DNA from 4 places in the Pantoea sp. Z09 genome. Region 4 is predicted to be linked to each of the others. Evidence: predicted binding sites of a transcription regulator. Region 4 holds the regulator's gene; each other region holds the start of a gene.
What was found. Region 4 encodes PhoB, which activates phosphate uptake and scavenging genes when phosphate is short. Its sites were predicted from a motif close to CTGTCATAAAACTGNCNNAT; they were not measured.
Positions count from the first base shown of each region.

Region 1: a site for PhoB is predicted at 1,377-1,396, ahead of ugpB (sn-glycerol-3-phosphate ABC transporter substrate-binding protein UgpB). Genes of this name have one in related genera too.
Region 2: a site for PhoB is predicted at 1,674-1,693, ahead of pstS (phosphate ABC transporter substrate-binding protein PstS). Genes of this name have one in related genera too.
Region 3: a site for PhoB is predicted at 3,620-3,639, ahead of pitA (inorganic phosphate transporter PitA). Genes of this name have one in related genera too.

Region 1 is NZ_CP092373.1:236,689-241,824, forward strand. Features, by position in the region: gene livG (high-affinity branched-chain amino acid ABC transporter ATP-binding protein LivG) at 1-348, shown strand, start outside; gene livF (high-affinity branched-chain amino acid ABC transporter ATP-binding protein LivF) at 350-1,063, shown strand; gene ugpB (sn-glycerol-3-phosphate ABC transporter substrate-binding protein UgpB) at 1,468-2,784, shown strand; gene ugpA (sn-glycerol-3-phosphate ABC transporter permease UgpA) at 2,840-3,727, shown strand; gene ugpE (sn-glycerol-3-phosphate ABC transporter permease UgpE) at 3,724-4,569, shown strand; gene MC269_RS01090 (sn-glycerol-3-phosphate import ATP-binding protein UgpC) at 4,572-5,136, shown strand, end outside.
Region 2 is NZ_CP092373.1:3,919,091-3,924,226, reverse strand. Features, by position in the region: gene pstC (phosphate ABC transporter permease PstC) at 1-437, opposite strand, end outside; gene pstS (phosphate ABC transporter substrate-binding protein PstS) at 524-1,567, opposite strand; gene MC269_RS18675 (topoisomerase II) at 1,765-2,577, opposite strand; gene glmS (glutamine--fructose-6-phosphate transaminase (isomerizing)) at 3,278-5,107, opposite strand.
Region 3 is NZ_CP092373.1:183,114-188,249, reverse strand. Features, by position in the region: gene MC269_RS00845 (LacI family DNA-binding transcriptional regulator) at 178-1,197, shown strand; gene MC269_RS00840 (hypothetical protein) at 1,175-1,981, opposite strand; gene MC269_RS00835 (hypothetical protein) at 1,983-2,180, opposite strand; gene MC269_RS00830 (NAD(P)/FAD-dependent oxidoreductase) at 2,363-3,547, opposite strand; gene pitA (inorganic phosphate transporter PitA) at 3,790-5,136, shown strand, end outside.
Region 4 is NZ_CP092373.1:2,933,280-2,938,415, forward strand. Features, by position in the region: gene MC269_RS14130 (cobalamin-independent methionine synthase II family protein) at 1-647, opposite strand, end outside; gene MC269_RS14135 (PstS family phosphate ABC transporter substrate-binding protein) at 811-1,743, opposite strand; gene phoR (phosphate regulon sensor histidine kinase PhoR) at 1,762-3,075, opposite strand; gene phoB (phosphate response regulator transcription factor PhoB) at 3,090-3,779, opposite strand; gene sbcD (exonuclease subunit SbcD) at 3,975-5,136, shown strand, end outside.

The sequences.
Region 1 (5,136 bases), 1.2 Mb from region 4:
ATCGGGCTGCTCGATCTTGCTAACCGTCAGGCGGGCAATCTCGCCTACGGCCAGCAGCGTCGTCTGGAGATCGCCCGCTGCATGGTGACGCGTCCGGAGATCCTGATGCTGGACGAACCGGCGGCCGGGCTCAATCCGAAAGAGACGCACGAGCTGGATGAGCTGATCGCCGAACTGCGCGGCGAGCACAAGGTTTCCGTGCTGCTGATTGAACACGATATGAAGCTGGTGATGGGTATTTCCGACCGTATCTACGTGGTGAACCAGGGTACGCCGCTGGCCAACGGCACGCCGGAAGAGGTGCGTAACAATCCGGATGTGATCCGAGCCTATTTAGGAGAGGCGTAACATGGCAAACCCGATGTTATCCGTTAACAACGTCAGCGCGCACTACGGCAAAATCCAGGCGCTGCACAACGTCAGCCTGCATATCAGCCAGGGCGAAATTGTCACCCTGATCGGCGCCAACGGCGCAGGGAAAACCACGCTGCTCGGCACGCTGTGCGGCGAGCCGCGCGCCACCCAGGGCAGCATTACCTTTGATGGCAAAACCATTACCGACTGGCAAACCGCGCGCATTATGCGCGAGGCGATCGCCATCGTGCCGGAAGGGCGTCGCGTCTTTTCGCGCATGACGGTGGAAGAGAACCTGGCGATGGGCGGCTTTTTCGCCAGCCGCCAGGAGTATCAGACGCGCATCGCGCGCGTTTATGAACTCTTCCCGCGGCTGGCGGAGCGTAAAATCCAGCGCGCCGGCACCATGTCCGGCGGCGAGCAGCAGATGCTGGCGATCGGCCGCGCGCTGATGAGCCAGCCGCGTCTGCTGCTGCTGGACGAGCCGTCGCTGGGGCTGGCGCCGATTATTATCCAGCAGATCTTCGACACCATCGAGCAGCTGCGCCAGGAGGGGATGACGATCTTCCTGGTGGAGCAGAACGCGAATCAGGCGCTGAAGCTGGCGGATCGCGGCTATGTGCTGGAGAACGGACACGTGGTGCTGGAAGATACCGGCGAAGCGCTTCTCTCCAACGAAGCCGTCCGCAGCGCTTACTTGGGTGCTTAGGCCTGGTTTACTTGCCATTTCGACGCCGGGCAGTGCTCGCCATCCTCACGTACTACGTGTACGCTCCGGTGGCTGCGCGCTGGCCGTCGTTGAACTGGCTGCGACACCGACGGCCCTTGGCATTGGATAAGGCCTGGCTTACTTGCCAGATTGCGGTTGGGCAGTGCTCGTCATCCTCACGTACTACGTGTACGCTCCGGTGACTGCGCGCTGGCCGCCCGTAATCTGGCTGCGCCGCCGACGGCCCTTGGCTGTTGTGCGATAAAATATTTTAGGTTGCCCTTCATCTGGCCGTCATGCGGCTGTCATCTGGCTGTTATTAATCCGTCATTTTCCCGTGTCATGTTACTTCGCGAACAAAAAATGCGTGATATCGCGCGTACCTACCTGCACAGGAAAACTCTATGTCTGTCTTTACCTATAAAAAAAGCCTGATGAGTGCGGTTCTGGGCCTGGCCATCAGCGGCAACGCCCTGGCCGCCACTGAAATTCCTTTCTGGCACTCGATGGAGGGCGAGTTAGGCAAAGAGGTCGACTCGCTGGCACAGCGTTTCAACCAGGCGCATCCCGACTATAAAATCGTGCCGACCTATAAAGGCAACTACGAGCAGAGCCTGGCGGCAGGCATCGCAGCGGTACGCACCGGCAAGGCGCCGGCCATTTTGCAGGTTTACGAAGTCGGCACCGCTACCATGATGGCCTCAAAGGCGATCGTGCCGGTGCACCAGGTGTTCCAGGATGCGGGTATCCCGTTCGACGAAAAACAGTTCGTGCCGACCGTGGCGGGCTACTACAGCGACGCCAGCGGCCAGCTGATCTCTCAGCCGTTCAACAGCTCCACGCCGGTGCTCTACTACAACAAAGACGCCTTTAAAAAAGCGGGCCTGAACCCGGATCAGCCGCCAAAAACCTGGCAGGAGCTGGCGAAAGACGCCGACGCGCTGCGTAAAGCGGGCGTGACCTGCGGCTACGCCAGCGGCTGGCAGGGCTGGATCCAGATTGAAAACTTCAGCGCCTGGCACGCCCTGCCGGTGGCCAGCAAAAACAACGGCTTCGACGGCACCGACGCGGTGCTGGAGTTCAATAAGCCGGTGCAGGTGCGCCATATCCAGATGCTGGAGGAGATGAACAAGAAAGGGGACTTCACCTACTTTGGCCGCAAAGATGAATCCACCGCCAAGTTCTATAACGGCGACTGCGGCATCACCACCGCCTCTTCCGGTTCGCTGGCGGATATCAAGCACTACGCCAAATTCAACTTCGGCGTCGGCATGATGCCCTATGACGAAAGCGTGCCGAACGCGCCGCAGAACGCCATTATCGGCGGTGCCAGCCTGTGGGTGATGAAAGGCAAAGATGCCAACACCTACAAGGGTGTGGCGGAGTTTATGCAGTTCCTTGCGCAGCCGGAAATCGCCGCCGAGTGGCACCAGAAAACCGGCTATCTGCCGATTACCACCGTCGCCTACGAGCTGAGCAAGCAGCAGGGCTTCTATGACAAGAATCCCGGCGCGGATATCGCCACGCGTCAGATGCTGAACAAAGATCCGCTGCCGTTCACCAAAGGCATGCGCCTGGGCAATATGCCGCAGATCCGCACCATCGTCGACGAAGAGCTGGAAGGCGTCTGGACCGGCAAACAGTCGCCGCAGGCTGCGCTGGATAACGCGGTAAAACGCGGCAACGAACTGCTGCGCCGCTTTGAACAGCAGGTGAAGTAATCTCAAAGGGTCGGCGTGGGCCGACCCTCTCTTTTTTTCTCAGACAGAGTCCGCTATGTCTCTATCTCGTCCGGTGTTTCGCACCAGCCCATTGCCCTATTTGCTGGTGCTGCCGCAGCTGCTGATTACCGCCATCTTTTTCCTCTGGCCCGCGGGCGAAGCGCTGTGGTATTCGCTGCAGAACCTCGATCCCTTTGGCCTCTCCAGCACCTTTGTCGGCCTCGAAAACTTCAAACGCCTGTTTCAGGACAGCTACTACCTTGACGCCTTCTGGACCACCATCGTGTTCAGCACGCTGGTGACGGTGTGCGGCATGCTGCTGTCGCTGCTGCTGGCGGCGCTGGTGGATTACGTTATTCGCCTGCGCAAGCTCTATCAGACGCTGCTGCTGCTGCCCTACGCGGTGGCGCCGGTAGTGGCGGCGGTGCTGTGGATGTTTCTGTTCAATCCCGGCCTCGGCCTGATTAGCCACGTTCTTAACCAGCTGGGCTACAACTGGAACTACGCGCAGAACAGCGGCCAGGCGATGTTTCTGATTGTAGTGGCCTCGATCTGGCAGCAGATGAGCTACAACTTTCTGTTCTTTTTCGCCGCGCTGCAGTCGATCCCGAAATCGCTGGTAGAAGCGGCGGCAATCGACGGTGCCGGTCCGGTGCGCCGCTTCTTCCATCTGTCGCTGCCGCTGATCACGCCGGTGAGCTTCTTTCTGCTGGTGGTGAACCTGATCTACGCCTTCTTCGACACCTTCCCGGTGATCGACGCCGCGACCGGCGGCGGGCCGGTGCAGGCCACCACCACGCTGATCTACAAAATTTATCGCGAAGGCTTTACCGGGCTGGATTTGTCCTCCTCGGCGGCGCAGTCGGTGGTGCTGATGCTGCTGGTGATCGGCCTGACCGTGATTCAGTTTCGCTTTGTCGAGCGTAAGGTGCAGTACCAATGATTGAAAACCGTCGCGGGCTGGATATCTTCAGCCACACGCTGCTGGTGCTGGGCGTGCTCACTATTCTCTTTCCGCTCTACGTCGCCTTTGTCGCCGCCACGCTGGATAACGAGGCGGTCTATCAGGTGCCGATGACGCTGATCCCCGGCACCCATCTGTGGGAAAACCTCGCGCGCATCTGGACGCAGGGCGTGAACGGCAGCGGCCCGGCGTTCAGCCTGATGCTGCTGAACAGCCTGATTATGGCGTTCGGCATTACCGTCGGCAAAATCACGGTGTCGATGCTCTCTGCCTTTGCGCTGGTCTGGTTTCGCTTTCCGCTGCGCACGCTCTTTTTCTGGCTGATCTTTATCACTCTGATGCTGCCGGTCGAGGTGCGTATCTTCCCGACGGTGCAGGTGATCGCCGATCTCAATATGCTCGACAGCTACAGCGGCCTGACGCTGCCGCTGATGGCATCGGCCACGGCGACCTTTCTGTTCCGCCAGTTCTTTATGTCGCTGCCGGACGAGCTGATCGAGGCGGCGCGCATCGACGGCGCCAGCGCGCTGCGCTTCTTCTGGGACATCGTGCTGCCGCTGTCGAAAACCAACCTCGCGGCGCTGTTCGTTATCACCTTTATCTACGGCTGGAACCAGTATCTCTGGCCGCTGCTGATCGTCAACGACGCCTCGCTCAGCACCGCGGTGGCGGGGATCAAAAGCATGATCTCCACCAGCGGATCGCCGACGCAGTGGAACGAAGTGATGGCGGCAATGTTATTAACCCTGATCCCACCGGTGGTGGTGGTGCTGGTCATGCAGCGCGCGTTCGTGCGTGGCCTGGTCGAGAGCGAGAAATAAGCATGGCAGGCGTAACCCTTCAGGCGGTAACCAAATCTTACGATGGCAAGAATCAGATCATTCAGCCGCTGAACGTCACCGTCAACGACGGCGAATTTATGGTGATGGTCGGTCCTTCCGGCTGCGGCAAATCGACGCTGCTGCGCATGGTGGCGGGGCTGGAGCGCGTCACCTCGGGCGATATCTATATCGACGACCGGCGCGTCACCCAGCTGGAGCCGAAAGATCGCGGCATCGCCATGGTCTTCCAGAACTACGCGCTCTACCCGCATATGACGGTAGAAGAGAATATGGCCTACGGGCTGAAGATCCGCGGCATGAGCAAAGAGCATATCCGCCTGCGCGTGCTGGAGGCGGCGCGCAGCCTGGAGCTGGATCAGCTGCTGAGCCGTCGCCCGCGCGAGCTGTCCGGCGGCCAGCGCCAGCGCGTGGCGATGGGGCGCGCCATCGTGCGCGAGCCGGCGGTGTTTCTGTTCGACGAGCCGCTCTCCAACCTGGACGCGCGGCTGCGCGTGCAGATGCGGCTGGAGCTGCAGCAGCTGCATCGTCGCCTGCAAACCACCAGCC
Region 2 (5,136 bases), 990 kb from region 4:
GGCGTCTGGAAATACTCAGCAAACAGCGGCGCGAAGATAAACAGGCCCCACATGCCGTAAACGATGCTGGGGATCGCCGCCAGCAGCTCAATGGCGGTGCCGAGCGGACGACGCAGCCAGCCGGGCGAGAGTTCGGTCAGAAACAGCGCGATGCCGAAGCTCACCGGCACGGCGATGATTAACGCAATCAGCGAGGTCACGAGGGTGCCGTAAATCGGCACCAGCGCGCCAAATTCTTCGTTAGGCGCATCCCAGGTTTTGTTCCACAAGAAGGAAAAACCAAATTTCTGGATGCTTGGCCAGGAGGAGAAAATCAGGGAGACGATAATGCCGCCCAACAGCAACAGAACAATCAGCGCAGCCAGTTTAACCAGCGCGCCGAAAATCATGTCACCTTGCTTACCGGGGGCTTTGAATGCCGGCTTCGTTGCAGCCATAGAAGTCTCATTCTTCAGAAGTTGTCAGGGCGGCGCGAGGCCGCCCGTCGATCTGGCCGGACGCGCGTCCGGCCGGAGTTGTTCGCTTACTGGTACAGCGCTTTGCCTGAACTGTCTTTGATATTGGCTTTCCAGGCGTCGCGGATCTGCTGCGTTACGCTCTCCGGCAGGGTAGCGTAATCCAGGCTGGTCGCAGTTTTGTCGCCGTTTTTGTAGGCCCAGTCGAAGAATTTCAGCACTTCGCTGCCCTTCTCAGCATTCGCCTGATCTTTGTAGACCAGAATGAAGGTAGTGGAGGTGATCGGCCACGCATCGTTGCCTTTCTGGAAGGTCAGGTCCTGCGCGAAGGATTTACTCCAGTCCGCGCCTTTCGCCGCGTTAGAGAAGCTGGTTTCGCTCGGCGCGACCGGCTTGCCGTCGGCGTCGACCAGTTTGGTGTAGGTCAGGTTGTTCTGTTTGGCGTAGGCGTATTCCACGTAGCCGATCGAACCTGGCAGACGCTGAACGAAGGCGGCGACGCCGTCGTTGCCTTTGCCGCCCAGACCGGTCGGCCAGTTAACGGTGTTGCCTTTGCCGATTTTGCTGTTCCACTCTTCGTTGACCTTCGCCAGGTAGCTGGTGAAGACGAAAGAGGTGCCAGAGCCGTCAGCGCGGCGCACCACATTGATATTGGTCTCTGGCAGTTTTACGCCCGGGTTCAGCTTAGCGATAGCCGGGTCGTTCCACTTTTTGATGTTGCCCAGGTAGATGTCGCCAACGGTTTTGCCGTCAAGGGTCAGGCCGCCTGATTTCACGCCCGGAATGTTAACGGCCAGCACGACGCCGCCAATCACGGTCGGGAACTGAAACAGGCCGTTTTTCTGCAGGTCTTCCTCTTTCATCGGCGCATCTGACGCACCGAAATCCACGGTTTTTGCGATGATCTGCTTAACGCCGCCGGATGAACCAATGCCCTGGTAGTTAACTTTGCTACCGGTGGCTTGCTGATATTCTGCTGCCCACTTGGCATAAACCGGCGCCGGGAAAGTACCGCCCGCGCCCGTCAGATCGGTGGCTGCGAAGGCAGAGACCGCGCTGACGGCGAGAGTGGCGGTAAGGATTCGGGCTACGGTGCTACGCATCAGTGTCATGTTCCCTCCAGGGGAGTTTATCTCAGGCTTGAAGCCGTTGTAGTTGGAGTCAGTGATTGCTGCAGGAGGGAAAATAGGACAGTTTGATGACAGTGAAATGTAGGAAATATGACAGATTTATGACAGTGATCGGGCTACAAAAGCGGTCTAGCGGGCGGTTCAGCGATCAACTACTGTCGCGCCCATAATCTGTACGGCTATTCTGCAGTCATCGCCATACGAATAATACCTGCGGCTTCGTTTTGCGGCAGCGCCAGTACGTTGCGCCATAGATCTTTATAGAGATTGCAGGTTATCTTTTCTTTCTCCGCTCCTTTGCGCGGATCGTTTAAGATTTCCAGGTTCTGACCATATGTCGGCACCATCATTTGTATCACTTTGCGCGCGCTGAGCTGCGCATGCTGCCGCTCTTCGCTAGTGACAATATGTTTGTCAGGCCCCCAGGCGGCGCGCATCATCGCCACATCCGCTTTTATTCGCTGCGACATAACAGTCTGAGGAATAAGTTTGGTGGGGTTTATCCCGCCTTTAACCTCGGGGAAAAGGAATCGGTAGCAGGCATCATCGCTGACCTGCTGCACGGCTTCAATTTGAGCAACATTAACCTGCATCACCGCCACAACCTGTTCGTCCGGCGCATATGCCAGCCGATTTTTCTGGATGGCCAGGATTTGCGGCTGTATAGAGTCAATAACCTGCTGCTCGCGCTTGCCCGCCTTTATCATCAATGCAGCCTGAGCGCGTATTTGCTCCACCTTTTCCGGCTCCTGCTCTTTTAGCACCTGCCAGGTTGGCATGCTTGCCATGGCAGCATCCAACTGCTGATCTATATTCTGGTTAGCCTGATTTTTTAAATAATATGCATCCATGACATTCCAGAGCGCAATCGCCGCTAACGTCAGTACGATAGCGCTAATTCGCCCAATCCAGCCTTTTTTACGTATCAGCGCGACAACCGCAGAAATCACGGCTCCTGCGTAGCCAGCCAACAGTACATGCGTCCAGTTCATAATGCTTTTCCTTATGTTTGCGATAGATTATCCAGCTTCTGCAGCGGCACCCAGCCTGGTCATAAAGCGCGACGCTTGTAAGGGTGATAAACGGTGGGAGCGGCGGGCACGTAGCCAGACGGTCACTGAGAGCATGACGCACCTTCTGCTGATGCTGTAAGCCAGCGCTGCTGCGGAAAAAAGCGCTACACGCCAGCATACGAATCAAACTTGCCCGATATTCATTGCGTCCATGCATAAAAATCTCTCAATAAAATAAATATCACTATTAGTAATTTTATTACGCTTTTCTCTTATTATCTTTGCGCTGAAGAAAAACTCAAGAGACTCTTGCGCTTTTAAAAAAGTACCTTAAATTTAAAATTAACAAATCCCATAACATGATCGTTCAAAACAGGAAAAAACACATATAACGACAGCGCATTCGCTTGATGTAATACGGAGTACGTACCGCATCTTATCTGCCTTACTAGCGCTTTCTCATTTGAAAAGAAACAACCGGGGTAATGCCCGTAAAGACATTACAGAAACAACATTCTTCTAACATGAATAATTAAGCGAACATAAAATATGTGTGGAATTAATAGCGACTTAAGGACAGTGAAAGGTTTCTTCAAAAGAAACAGGGAATTTCAATAGGGGAAATAAAAAATCCGGTAATAACTGTCATTTATTACCGGATACATAATGAATTAAATAATTACTCTACCGTAACGGACTTCGCCAGGTTTCTCGGCTGGTCCACGTCGGTGCCTTTGATCAGCGCGACATGATAGGAGAGCAGCTGCAGCGGCACGGTGTAGAAGATCGGCGCGATCACCTCTTCCACGTGCGGCAAGGAGATAATCTTCATGCCGTCGCTGTCGCTGAAGCCGGCGTCCTGATCGGCGAATACGTACAGCAGGCCGCCGCGCGCGCGCACCTCTTCAATATTCGACTTCAGCTTTTCCAGCAGCTCGTTGTTGGGCGCCACCACGATCACCGGCATATCGGCGTCGATCAGCGCCAGCGGGCCGTGCTTCAGCTCGCCAGCGGCGTAGGCTTCCGCGTGGATATAGGAGATCTCTTTCAGCTTGAGCGCCCCTTCCATGGCGATCGGGTACTGATCGCCACGACCGAGGAACAGCGCGTGATGCTTGTCGGAGAAATCTTCCGCCAGCAGTTCGATACGCTTGTCCTGCGCCAGCATCTGCTCGATGCGGCTCGGCAGCGCCTGCAGGCCGTGCACGATATCATGCTCGATCTCTGCCGACATGCCGCGCAGGCGGCCCAGCTTCGCCACCAGCATCAGCAGCACGGTCAGCTGGGTGGTAAAGGCTTTGGTCGAGGCGACGCCGATTTCGGTGCCCGCTTTGGTCATCAGCGCCAGATCGGACTCGCGCACCAGCGACGAGCCGGCCACGTTGCAGATCGCCAGCGAACCGAGGTAGCCCAGCTCTTTCGAAAGGCGCAGCGCCGCCAGCGTATCGGCGGTTTCACCAGACTGCGACAGGGTGATCAGCAGGCTGTTTTTACGCACCGCGGATTTGCGGTAGCGAAATTCAGAGGCGATCTCGACGTCGCACGGGATGTTCGCCAGCGACTCAAACCAGTAGCGCGCCACCATGCCGGAGTTATAGGAGGTGCCGCAGGCGATGATCTGAATATGCTCGACCTGGCTCAGCAGCGCTTCAGCGTGCGGACCCAGCTCGCTGAGATCGACTTCGCCGTGGCTGAAACGACCGGTTAAGGTGTTTTTAATCGCCATCGGCTGTTCATAAATCTCTTTCTGCATATAGTGGCGGTAAAGGCCTTTATCGCCAGCGTCATACTGCACGCTCGATTCGATTTCAGCACGCTGCACCGCATTGCCCGCGCGATCGACGATAGTGACGTCGCGACGGCTGACTTCGGCGATGTCGCCCTCTTCCAGATAGATAAAGCGGCGCGTCACCGGCAGCAGCGCCAGCTGATCGGAGGCGATAAAGTTCTCACCGACGCCGCGGCCAATCACCAGCGGACTGCCTGAGCGTGCGGCCACCAGCAGCGACGGATCGCGGCTGTCCATGATCACCATGCCATAGGCGCCGCGCAGCTGGGGAATAACGCGCAGCACCACTTCGCGCAGCGTGCCGCCCTGTTTCTGCTCCCAGTGCACCAGATGCGCCACCACTTCGGTGTCGGTTTCGGAGACGAAGCGATAGCCGCGCGCAGTCAGCGCTTCGCGCAGCGGCTCATGGTTTTCGATAATCCCGTTGTGCACCACGATAATCGGCCCGGAGACGTGCGGATGCGCGTTGGCTTCCGACGGTTCGCCGTGCGTTGCCCAGCGCGTATGGGCGATGCCGGTGCCGCCGATCAGCGGCTGCTGCTCGGCGGCCTCCGCCAGCATCTGCACCTTGCCGACGCGACGCAGGCGCGTCACGTGCCCCTGACGATCGACCACGGCCAGACCGGCCGAATCATACCCGCGATACTCCAGGCGACGCAGACCTTCCAGCAGGATCTCTGCGATATCGCGCTGCGCTACTGCACCTACAATTCCACACATAAATGTTATTCCTGACCTGATGGCTTTCG
Region 3 (5,136 bases), 1.2 Mb from region 4:
CCTGCATTTAACCCGCGACATGAAATTTCATCAAAATGCGCTGGCGCAACGGTCAGCGCGGTTATTAAAATAGCGCCGATATCGTCAGGATCTATTACGTGCTCGCTGAATAAACAGCAGTATTATCGGGCGCGCGGTGGTAACAGCATGACAAATAAGGTCATGCGTGGAGCAGCAATGAAAAAGCTCACCCTTGAGATGGTGGCAAAATTAGCGGGCGTCGGCATCGCAACGGTCGATCGGGTATTAAACGAACGCGGCGGCGTTTCGCCGGAGACCACGCGCAAGGTGTTAAAAGCGGCGCGCGACGTCGGCCTGAAGCGGCTGCTGCCGGAAGAGTATCGCCATCCGTGGCAGATTGAGGTGTTTCTCAGCAATAACGGCTCGTCGTTTTTCCAGCAGCTGGTGCGCTATTTCGGCGAGGTAGCGGGCGAGCTGGGCTACCGTCGCATTACCCTGCATAAAACGCTGGTGGCGGAGTCACAGCCGGAGAAGCTGGCGCAAAGCATTATCGCGCGTAGCGCCACGCGCGACGGCATTATTGTTTTCGGCCACGACTATCCGCCCATCTATCGCGCGCTGGCGCTGTGTCGCAGCCGCGGCGTGCCGGTGATCACCATCGTCACCGACCTGCCCGACGCCGAGCGACTCTGCCATGTCGGCATCGATCAGTATCAGGCGGGCCGCACCGCCGGGTTGCTGATGAGCAAAGTCGTCAATCAGCCGGGCGATATCGTGATGGTGAGCGGCCGCTTTGACTACTGGGCGCATCGCCAGCGTATCGCTGGCTTTCGCGAGGTGATGATGCAGCGCGCGCCGCAGCGCCATCTGCGTGAGGTGCTGTTTGGCCTGGATCAGCGTGACACCATCCGCACGCTGCTGGACAGCAGTCTGGCGCAGTCGCAGCACGTCGCAGGCCTCTACAATACCGGTATGGGCAACAGCGAAGTCAGCGAAACGCTGCGCGCGCATCAGCTGCTGGGCCGCTGCGGCTATATTACGCATGAACTCTATTCGGTGACGCGCCGGCTGCTGCGCAACGACGAACTCGCTTTCGCGCTGGATCAGAACGCACAGCAGCACGCGCGCCTGGCTATTGACCTGCTGCTGCGTCATCTGGAGAGCGGCTACCAGCCCGATGTTTATGAAGAGGGCAAAGTCGCCCTGCGGCTGTTTACGGCGGAGAATCTGGATTAAAGGTGCCGTGCACTTCCATCGGCACGCCGTCATAGTGCGTCATCGCCAGCGAGCTGGCGCTGGCCGGATCGAACAGCGACAGGCTTTCGATCTGATCCACCATCAGCACTTTACGAAACGCCATGGCGTTTTTCGGTTCCGAGGTGAGCGTAATGTTGTGCTCGGCGTACCAGCGGCTGTAGTTGTGCTCAATCGACATGCTGAGCGTTTTGCTGTCGCGATAGCCGCTGAGCATCGGGATGATCACGATATTGGCGGTGTTTTCATACTCGAAGGTGGCGGCGTGCACCATGCCGATATAGATGCGGCGTGATTTCAGGGTGATCCACGCCAGCTCCCCTTCCTGCATGCACTGATAGAGCAGCTGTTCCACGCCGTTCGATTTAGAGAGCTGCTGATAGAGGTCTTTGCGGCCGCTGCTGTTAAGGCGCGCGCTTTCTGACCAGTTAGAGCGGTACATGCAGAACCCTACCGCAAAGGCGAGCATCACCACCACCGGCGCCTGAATGCCGAGGAAACTCCAGTTCATAAACTCCATCTGCCAGCGCAGATGTTCGCCCGGTATCACCTGCAGCGCATTGGCGGTGCTGGAGACGATCAGCAACAGCAGCCAGATAATGGCGGTCGCCAGCATTCCTTGCAGCACGAAGATACAGCCGTAGAGCGCCACCAGAAAATAGACGTCCCAGCCTATGCTGCGGCGGACCTTGAAGCGGCTGGAGAGATCGCGGCTGGTGTACCAGTAGCCGCAGACCATCAGCACCATAAATATTGCCGTCCCCATCTTAAACTCCTTTTAACGTGTCGACGTGACGGGCGAAATCTTCATGCACTTCCTCACTCAGCACGTTTACCGAGGCGTTGCCGTCTTCGTCGATAATAATGCGCTCGCCGTCGGCGATAGAGTCATTGATATCCTGACGCGACATACCTCTGATAAAGCTTTCGGGGCTGGAAAACAGGGAACGCAAAAAGGTGAGCATTAGGGGCGGATCTCCTCTGTGATAAATCAGAAGTATGAAATCCAGGCGCCAAACGCGCCAGTAGGGATTAGTCTAAAAGTGTTGCCGCTCAGTGAATTAGCGAAGCGGTAGCCAGCGAGAAAGAGAGAAGCCGCATCCTTGCGGCCAGAGGTTTTAGCGGTTGTTAGTGCCCATGCTCAGGCTTAAACCGCCTGCGCGCACGCCCAGGCGGAACTCCACGCCCACTGGAAGTTATATCCGCCCAGCCAGCCGGTGACGTCGACCACTTCGCCGATAAAATAGAGCCCCGGCACCTGCCGCGCTTCCATGGTTTTCGAGGAGAGCTGCGTGGTGTCGACGCCGCCCAGCGTCACTTCCGCCGTGCGATAGCCTTCCGTGCCGTTGGGCTGCACACGCCACTGATGCAGCGTCTGCGCCAGTTCTGCCTGCTGTTTACTGTTGAGCTGCTTCAGCGTGACGTCCGGCACCTGCCCCATCTCCTGCAGCACCTCCACCAGGCGCTTCGGCAGCAGTTTCGCCAGGCTGTTTTTCAGACTCAGATTCGGATGGGCCGCGCGCTGCGCATCAATGAATTCATCTATCGACGTGGCGGGCGACAGGTTGACGGTGATCTGCTCGCCCGGCTGCCAGTAGCTGGAGATTTGCAGCACCGCCGGACCGGAAAGGCCGCGATGGGTAAACAGCATCGCCTCTTTAAACAGCGTGCCGTCCTGCGCTTCGATGGTGGTGTCGAGCGCCACGCCGGAGAGGGTTTGCAGTCGCTCCAGCAGCGGCTTATGCAGGGTAAACGGCACCAGCGCGGCGCGCGTCGGGAAGACCTTCAGACCGAACTGCTCGGCGATTTTATAGCCGAACGGTGTGGCGCCAAGACCCGGCATTGAGAGTCCGCCGCTGGCGATCACCAGCTTCTCCGCCTGCACCGACGCGCCGTTGAGCTGCAGCGTATAGCCCGCGTCATCGCGCGTAACGCTCAACACCTCGCTGCGCAGACGGTGCTGGACCTGGCCTTTTTCACACTCCGCCATCAGCATCTCGACGATTTGCGCCGCCGAGTCGTCGCAGAAGAGCTGCCCCAGCGTCTTTTCGTGATACGCAATCTGATGGCGGTTAACCAGATCGATAAAATCCCACTGGGTGTAGCGCGCCAGTGCCGACTTGCAGAAGTGCGGATTGTGCGACAGATAGGCAGCGGGTTCGGTGTACATATTGGTGAAGTTGCAGCGGCCACCGCCCGACATCAAAATCTTACGGCCAGGCTTTTTGCCGTTATCCAGCAGCAGCACGCGTCGGCCTCGCTGCCCGGCCTGCGCCGCGCAAAACAGTCCTGCCGCGCCGGCGCCGATGATAATAACGTCAAACTTGTCCACTGCTGTTACCCTGCCTCTCTTGAAAGGCGCTGATTGTAGTGGTCTGCTCTGCGCGACGCCAGCGTCAAAAACTTGTCGTAATTATGTCATATTGTAACCTGCTGGTTTTACGACGCTTTTAGACTAAACAGCGCGTTTTTCGACATAATTAAGTCAAAACAAGACTATATTTTGCTTTCCCATACAGTGTGTTGTCGCAGATAATGCGCCGCGCTCATGTCCTCAAAAATGGCGTAATGTTTATGCTACATTTGTTCGCTGGTCTTGACCTCACTACCGGCCTGTTACTGGTTCTTGCCCTGCTGTTTGTGTTGTTTTATGAAGCAATCAACGGCTTTCACGACACGGCCAACGCAGTTGCAACGGTTATCTATACCCGCGCCATGCGCGCGCAGCTTGCTGTGGTGATGGCGGGCGTATTTAACTTCCTTGGCGTACTGCTCGGGGGCTTAAGCGTCGCTTACGCTATCGTGCATATGCTGCCTACCGATCTGTTATTGAATGTCGGCTCCGCGCACGGCCTGGCGATGGTCTTCTCCATGCTGCTGGCCGCGATTATCTGGAACCTCGGCACCTGGTATCTGGGCCTGCCGGCCTCCAGTTCGCACACGCTGATTGGCGCGATTATCGGCATCGGCCTCACCAACGCGCTGATGACCGGCACCTCGGTGATCGACGCGCTGAACATCCCCAAAGTCATCAACATCTTCCTGTCGCTGATCCTCTCGCCGATTGTCGGCCTGATCATCGCGGGCAGCCTGATTTTCCTGCTGCGTCGTTACTGGAGCAGCACCAAAAAACGCGCGCGCATCCATATGACGCCGGCCGACCGCGAAAAAATCGACGGCAAGAAAAAGCCGCCGTTCTGGACGCGTATCGCCCTGATCGTCTCGGCGATCGGCGTCAGCTACTCGCACGGCGCTAACGACGGTCAGAAAGGCATTGGCCTGATCATGCTGGTGCTGATCGGCGTCGCGCCAGCCGGTTTCGTGGTGAACATGAATGCCAGCGGCTACGACATCACCCGTACGCGCGACGCGGTTAACCATCTCGAACAGTATTATCAGCAGCACGGCGACGCGCTGACGCACGTCATTCAGATGGCGCCGCCTGCGCTGCCGACGCCGGAAGAGACGCCGTCTGGTCCTAAAGAGTTCCACTGCGACAGCGCCCGTGTGCTGCAGGCGGTGCAGCGCGCTCAGGGCCTGCTGAATAGCAACCTGCAAAGCTATGACCAGCTCAACGTCGAACAGCGTAGCCAGATGCGTCGTCTGCTGCTCTGCATCGCCGACACCGCGGATAAAACCGCCAAGCTGCCGGAAACCAGCGCCGACGATAAGCGCTTCCTCGGCAAGCTGAAAACTGACCTGTTGGGCACCATCGAGTACGCGCCGGTCTGGATTATCATGGCGGTCGCGCTGGCGCTCGGCGTTGGCACCATGATCGGCTGGCGTCGCGTGGCGACCACCATCGGCGAGAAGATTGGTAAAAAAGGCATGACCTACGCGCAGGGCATGTCGGCGCAGGTGACTGCGGCGGTCTCTATCGGCATCGCCAGCTACACCGGTATGCCGGTCTCGACCACCCAT
Region 4 (5,136 bases):
GCCAGCTGCTCGGGATCGTCGCCGCGCTCGCGGATCTGACGTTTCTGATCTTCCGAGCAGAGGTAGGCCCAGACGGTGTCGTCGAGCTGCAGATAGCGACAGCCCGCGTCGTAAAAGGCTTTGATCGCCGTTTTATAGGTTTCCGCCAGGTCGTCGAAGTAGGCCGCCAGATCGGGATAGACCGTCTCGTCGATCACCTTGCGACCGCCGCGGAAATGCAGCACGCTCGGGCTGGGAATGGTCATCTTCGGCACGGCGTCGCCCGCGACGCTCTGCAGAAAGCGGAAGTGCTCCAGCATCGGGTGATCGCGGAAGCCGAGCTTGCCCACCACGCGCACGCCGTGCGCTTTGGTCTGCACGCCGTTGAACTGAATGCCCTGATCGGCTTCGAACAGCTCAACGCCCTCCAGGCCGCCGAAAAAGTCGAAGTGCCACCAGGCGCGGCGGAACTCGCCGTCGGTCACCACCTGCAGGCCGTTGGCGATCTGCTTGCTCACCACGTCGCGAATCGCTTCGTCTTCGATGCGGGTCAGCGCGGCTTTGTCGATCTGGCCGGCGGCATACTGCTCGCGCGCGTGTTTAATGGCGGCTGGACGCAGGAAACTGCCGACGGTATCGGTGCGGAACGGGGCGGTCTGTGTGGTCATCTCTACTCCTGGCACCCTGACGATTAGTGACGTCGCGGGATAATTTCGCTAAGTTATGTGCAGCCATCTGGATGGCTAAACGTCTGCGTTGAGAGTGACACGGGCGCGCCCTGTGTGCAACAGAAGAAAATTCAGTGGAGATGAAATAAATTCATGTTAGCGCTTACTTCGCCTCAATAGCCTGCAATGCCTGCGCACGCTGCGCGGAAGAGAGCGGCAGATAGCCCGCCTCGCTGACGCGCTGCTGGCCCTGGGGCGACAGCACCTGATGCAGAAAGGCGTCCACCAGCGGCGGCAGCGGTTTGCCCGGCGCTTTGTTAACGTAAAGATAGAGCGGGCGTGCCCAGGGATAGCGACCGCTGCGGATAGAGTCGGCGTCCGGCGCCACCGCCTCGCCCTGCGCGTCGGCCACGGCGAGCATCTTCACGCCGCTGAGATGAAAGCCGAAGCTGGCGTAGCCGATGCTGCGCGGGTTGGCGGCAACCGCCTGCACCACGGCGGCCGAGCCGGGAAACTCCGCCACGTCGGCGCGGAAATCGCCGTTGCACAGCGCCTGCTGCTTAAAGAAGCCCCAGGTGCCCGAGGCGGAGTTGCGCCCGTAGCGCTGCAGCGGACGGCGCGCCCAGTCGGGCTGACGCACGCCGAGATCGCCCCAGCGCGTCGGCTGCTGCGTGGCGCCGCACAGGCGCGTGATGGAGAAAACCGCATCCAGCTGGCGCGCGGCGATCTGCGTCAGCGGATTGCGCTGATTGACAACCACCACTAGCGCGTCGAGCGCCACCGGCACGGCAAGCGGCGCATAGCCATAGCGCGCCTGAAACAGCTGGCGCTCTTCCGCCTGCATCGGGCGGCTCATCGGGCCGAGCTGCGCCGCGCCCGCCGCCAGCGCAGTGGGCGCGGTCGAGGAGCCAGAGGCCTGCACCTGCAGATTCACCCCCGGCGCGCGCGCGCTGAAATCCTCGCTCCACAGCATCATCAGCGTGCCCAGCGTGTCGGAGCCGACGCTGCTGAGGTTGCCGGCCAGCATTTCGGGCTGCGGCGCCGCCGAAACCACGGCGGGCGTGAAGAGAGAAAGCAACAGCAGCAAGGCGCGCATAACCGATTCCATTAAGGATTAATGGACCGCATTCTCCTGTAATCCCGCGCTGACGATCAACCTCGACGGCAGCGTAAAGGTAAAACAGGTCTCTTTATCGGGAATGCTGGTGATCTCCAGCCGCGCGTTATGGTGACTGAGGGCGTGCTTGACGATTGCCAGCCCCAGCCCGCTGCCGCCGGTGGCGCGCGAGCGCGCCTTATCCACGCGGTAGAAGCGTTCGGTCAGGCGCGGCAGATGCTCGGCGGGAATGCCTGGGCCGTTATCGCACACCTTAAACTGCGCGCCCTGACGGTTGCGCAGCCAGCTGATGTCGATGCGCGTGCCTTCAGGCGTGTGGTTCACCGCGTTATAGACCAGATTAGAGAGGGCGCTGCGCAGCTGATCGTCGTCGCCGAGCACCTTGAGGTGCGGGTCGGTATGAAAATGGATGCTATGACGGCCGCCGCTTAGCGTCTCCGCTTCGCGCTGCAGCAGCAGCAGCATCATCGGCACATCCACGGTCTCTTTCATATCGATCGCCGGCGCGGCCTCGATGCGCGACAGCGTCAGCAGCTGGCGCACCAGGCTGTCCATGCGGCGCGTCTGCTCCTGCATGGTTTGCAGCGCTTTACCGCGCGAGCGCTCGTTCATCACCGAGTCGCTCATCATCTCCAGATAGCCCTGCAGCACCGTTAGCGGCGTGCGCAGCTCGTGGCTAACGTTGGCGAAGAAGTTGCGCCGCGCCCCTTCCAGCTGATGCATTTGCGTGACGTCGCGCGCCACCATCAGCCACTGCCCTTCGCTGTAGGGCATTACGCGGAACTCCATATGGTGCTGGTTATTGAGGATCAGGGTGAGGGGCTTATTGAAGTCGCGCTGGCGAATATAGCGGGAGAATTCCGGGTAGCGCAGCAAATTGAGGATGTTCTGGCCGTTGTCTTCTGGCCAGCGCAGGCCGAGATGCTGCTGCGCCAGCCCGTTGCACCAGAATATAGTGCCCTCTTCCGTGGTCAGCACCACCGCGTCGGGCAGGGTTTCGGCGCCGCTGCGAAAGCGTTTGATCAGGTTGCCCAGCTCGCGCCGCCGCCGCCGGTTGCGCAGCTGCATCTGATAGAGGCCGTAAAACAGCGGCTCCCAGCTCGCCTGACCGGTGGGCGGCGTCATGGTGCGGTCCACCCACAGCCAGTGCGACAGACGCATCAGATTATAGAAGTGCCACAGCAGCACCGTCAGCACACTGAGCAGCAGCAGCCAGGGCAGATAGCCGAAAATCAGTCCGATAATCAGCGCCGGCAGGCAGGCCAGCGCCAGCTCGGAGAGCAGTCTCTTCCAGGAGAGTCGTTCCAGCACGGTGGCAACTCCGTTTAGTAGCGGGCGGAGAAACGATACCCCGTTCCGCGAACGGTTTGAACCATGCGATCGTGGCCGGAGAGTTCCAGCGCCTTGCGTAAGCGGCGGATATGCACGTCAACGGTGCGATCCTCCACATAAACATTGGTACCCCAGACGTGGTTCAGCAGCTGTTCGCGGCTGTAAACCCGCTCGGGATGGGTCATAAAGAAGTGCAGCAGCTTATATTCGGTCGGCCCCATCTCCAGCGGCGTCGACTCCGACATTACGCGGTGCGACGACGGATCCAGGCTCAGGCCCTGCATCTCGATCACCTCTTCCACCGCCATCGGCGAAATGCGGCGCATCACCGCTTTGATGCGCGCCATCAGCTCTTTCGGCGAGAAGGGCTTGGTAATATAGTCGTCCGCGCCCACTTCCAGCCCGCGCACGCGATCTTCCTCTTCGCCGCGCGCTGTCAGCATCATCACCGGGATATCGCGCGTTAACGCTTCGCGCTTCAGGTGCTTGATAAACTGAATGCCGCTGCCGCCTGGCAGCATCCAGTCCAGCAGGATCAGATCTGGCCAGGGCTCAATCAGTTTCCCTATCGCGCTGTCATAATCCTCGGCCTCGATGGGCTGGTAGTCGTTCTGCTCCAGAACGAAACACAGCATTTCACGGATAGGGGCTTCATCTTCCACAACCAAAATGCGCTTAGCCATTGTAACTCCTGCTGATGTGACCGCTGTCACCGTTATATGCGGCGCCATTATGCGTCAGATTTATGACACTTTTATGAAAAACATAGCCGCTCAATCAGCGCTTTAACACCGCTTTATCACCGCCGGCGCGGCTTTTTTCGCTTTTGCCCCATAGCCGGTATAATCGTCCGGCAAACCGATTCGTCAGGGAGTTTTATGCGCATCATTCACACCGCGGACTGGCACCTCGGTCAGTTTTTCTATAACAAAAGCCGGGCGGCCGAGCACCAGGCCTTTCTCGACTGGCTGCTGGCGCGTATTGAGGCGCATCAGGTCGACGCGCTGATCGTCGCAGGCGATCTGTTTGATAGCGGCACGCCGCCGAGCTACGCGCGCGAGCTGTTCAACCGCTTCGTGGTGGCGCTGCAGCCGACCGGCTGTCAGCTGGTGGTGCTGGCGGGCAACCACGACTCGGTGGCGACCCTTAACGAGTCGCGCGCCCTGCTCGCCTGCCTCAATACCCAGGTGATCACCACGCCGCAGGCGGATCACAACCTGCTGCTGCTGCGCGATCGCGCCGGCGAACCGGGCGCGCTGCTGTGCGCCATTCCCTATCTGCGGCCGCGCGATATTCTGCGCAGCCGCGCCGGCCAGTCGGGCCGCGAAAAACAGCTCAGCCTGCTGGAGGCGATCGCCGCGCACTATCAGCGCAGCGTCGACGCGGCGCGCGCCCATCCGCTGGCGCTGCCGGTGATCGCCACCGGCCATCTCACCACCGTCGGCGTCAGCAAAAGCGATTCGGTGCGCGATATCTATATCGGCACCCTCGACGCCTTTCCCGCCTCGGCGTTTCCTGAGGTCGACTACGTGGCGCTCGGCCATATTCATCGCGCCCAGCGCGTCGCCAACAGCGATCATATCCGCTACAGCGGCTCGCCCATCCCGCTCAGCTTCGACGAACTCGGCAGCGAGAAAAGCGTCTTTTTGCTGGAGCTGGATAGCGCCGGTCTGCAGTCCGTCACGCCGCTGCCCGTTCCCCTGTTTCAGCCGATGAAGATGCTGAAAGGCTCGCTGGCGGAGATTGAAGCGCAGCTGGCGCCTTTCGCCGATCATCAGGGCGAGAAAGCGGTCTGGCTCGATATTGAGGTCACCACCCAGGAGTTTCTCAGCGATCTGCAGCGCCGCGTCGAGGCGCTAACTGCCGACCTGCCGGTCGAGGTGCTGCTGCTGCGCCGCAGCCGCGAACAGCGTCAGCACAGCCTGGCGCAGCTGAAAAACGAAACCCTGAACGAGCTGAAGGTGGAAGAGGTCTTCGCCCGCCGCATCGCGCTGGCGGAGGATATCGAAGAATCGGAGCATGCGCGCCTCAGCGAGCTGT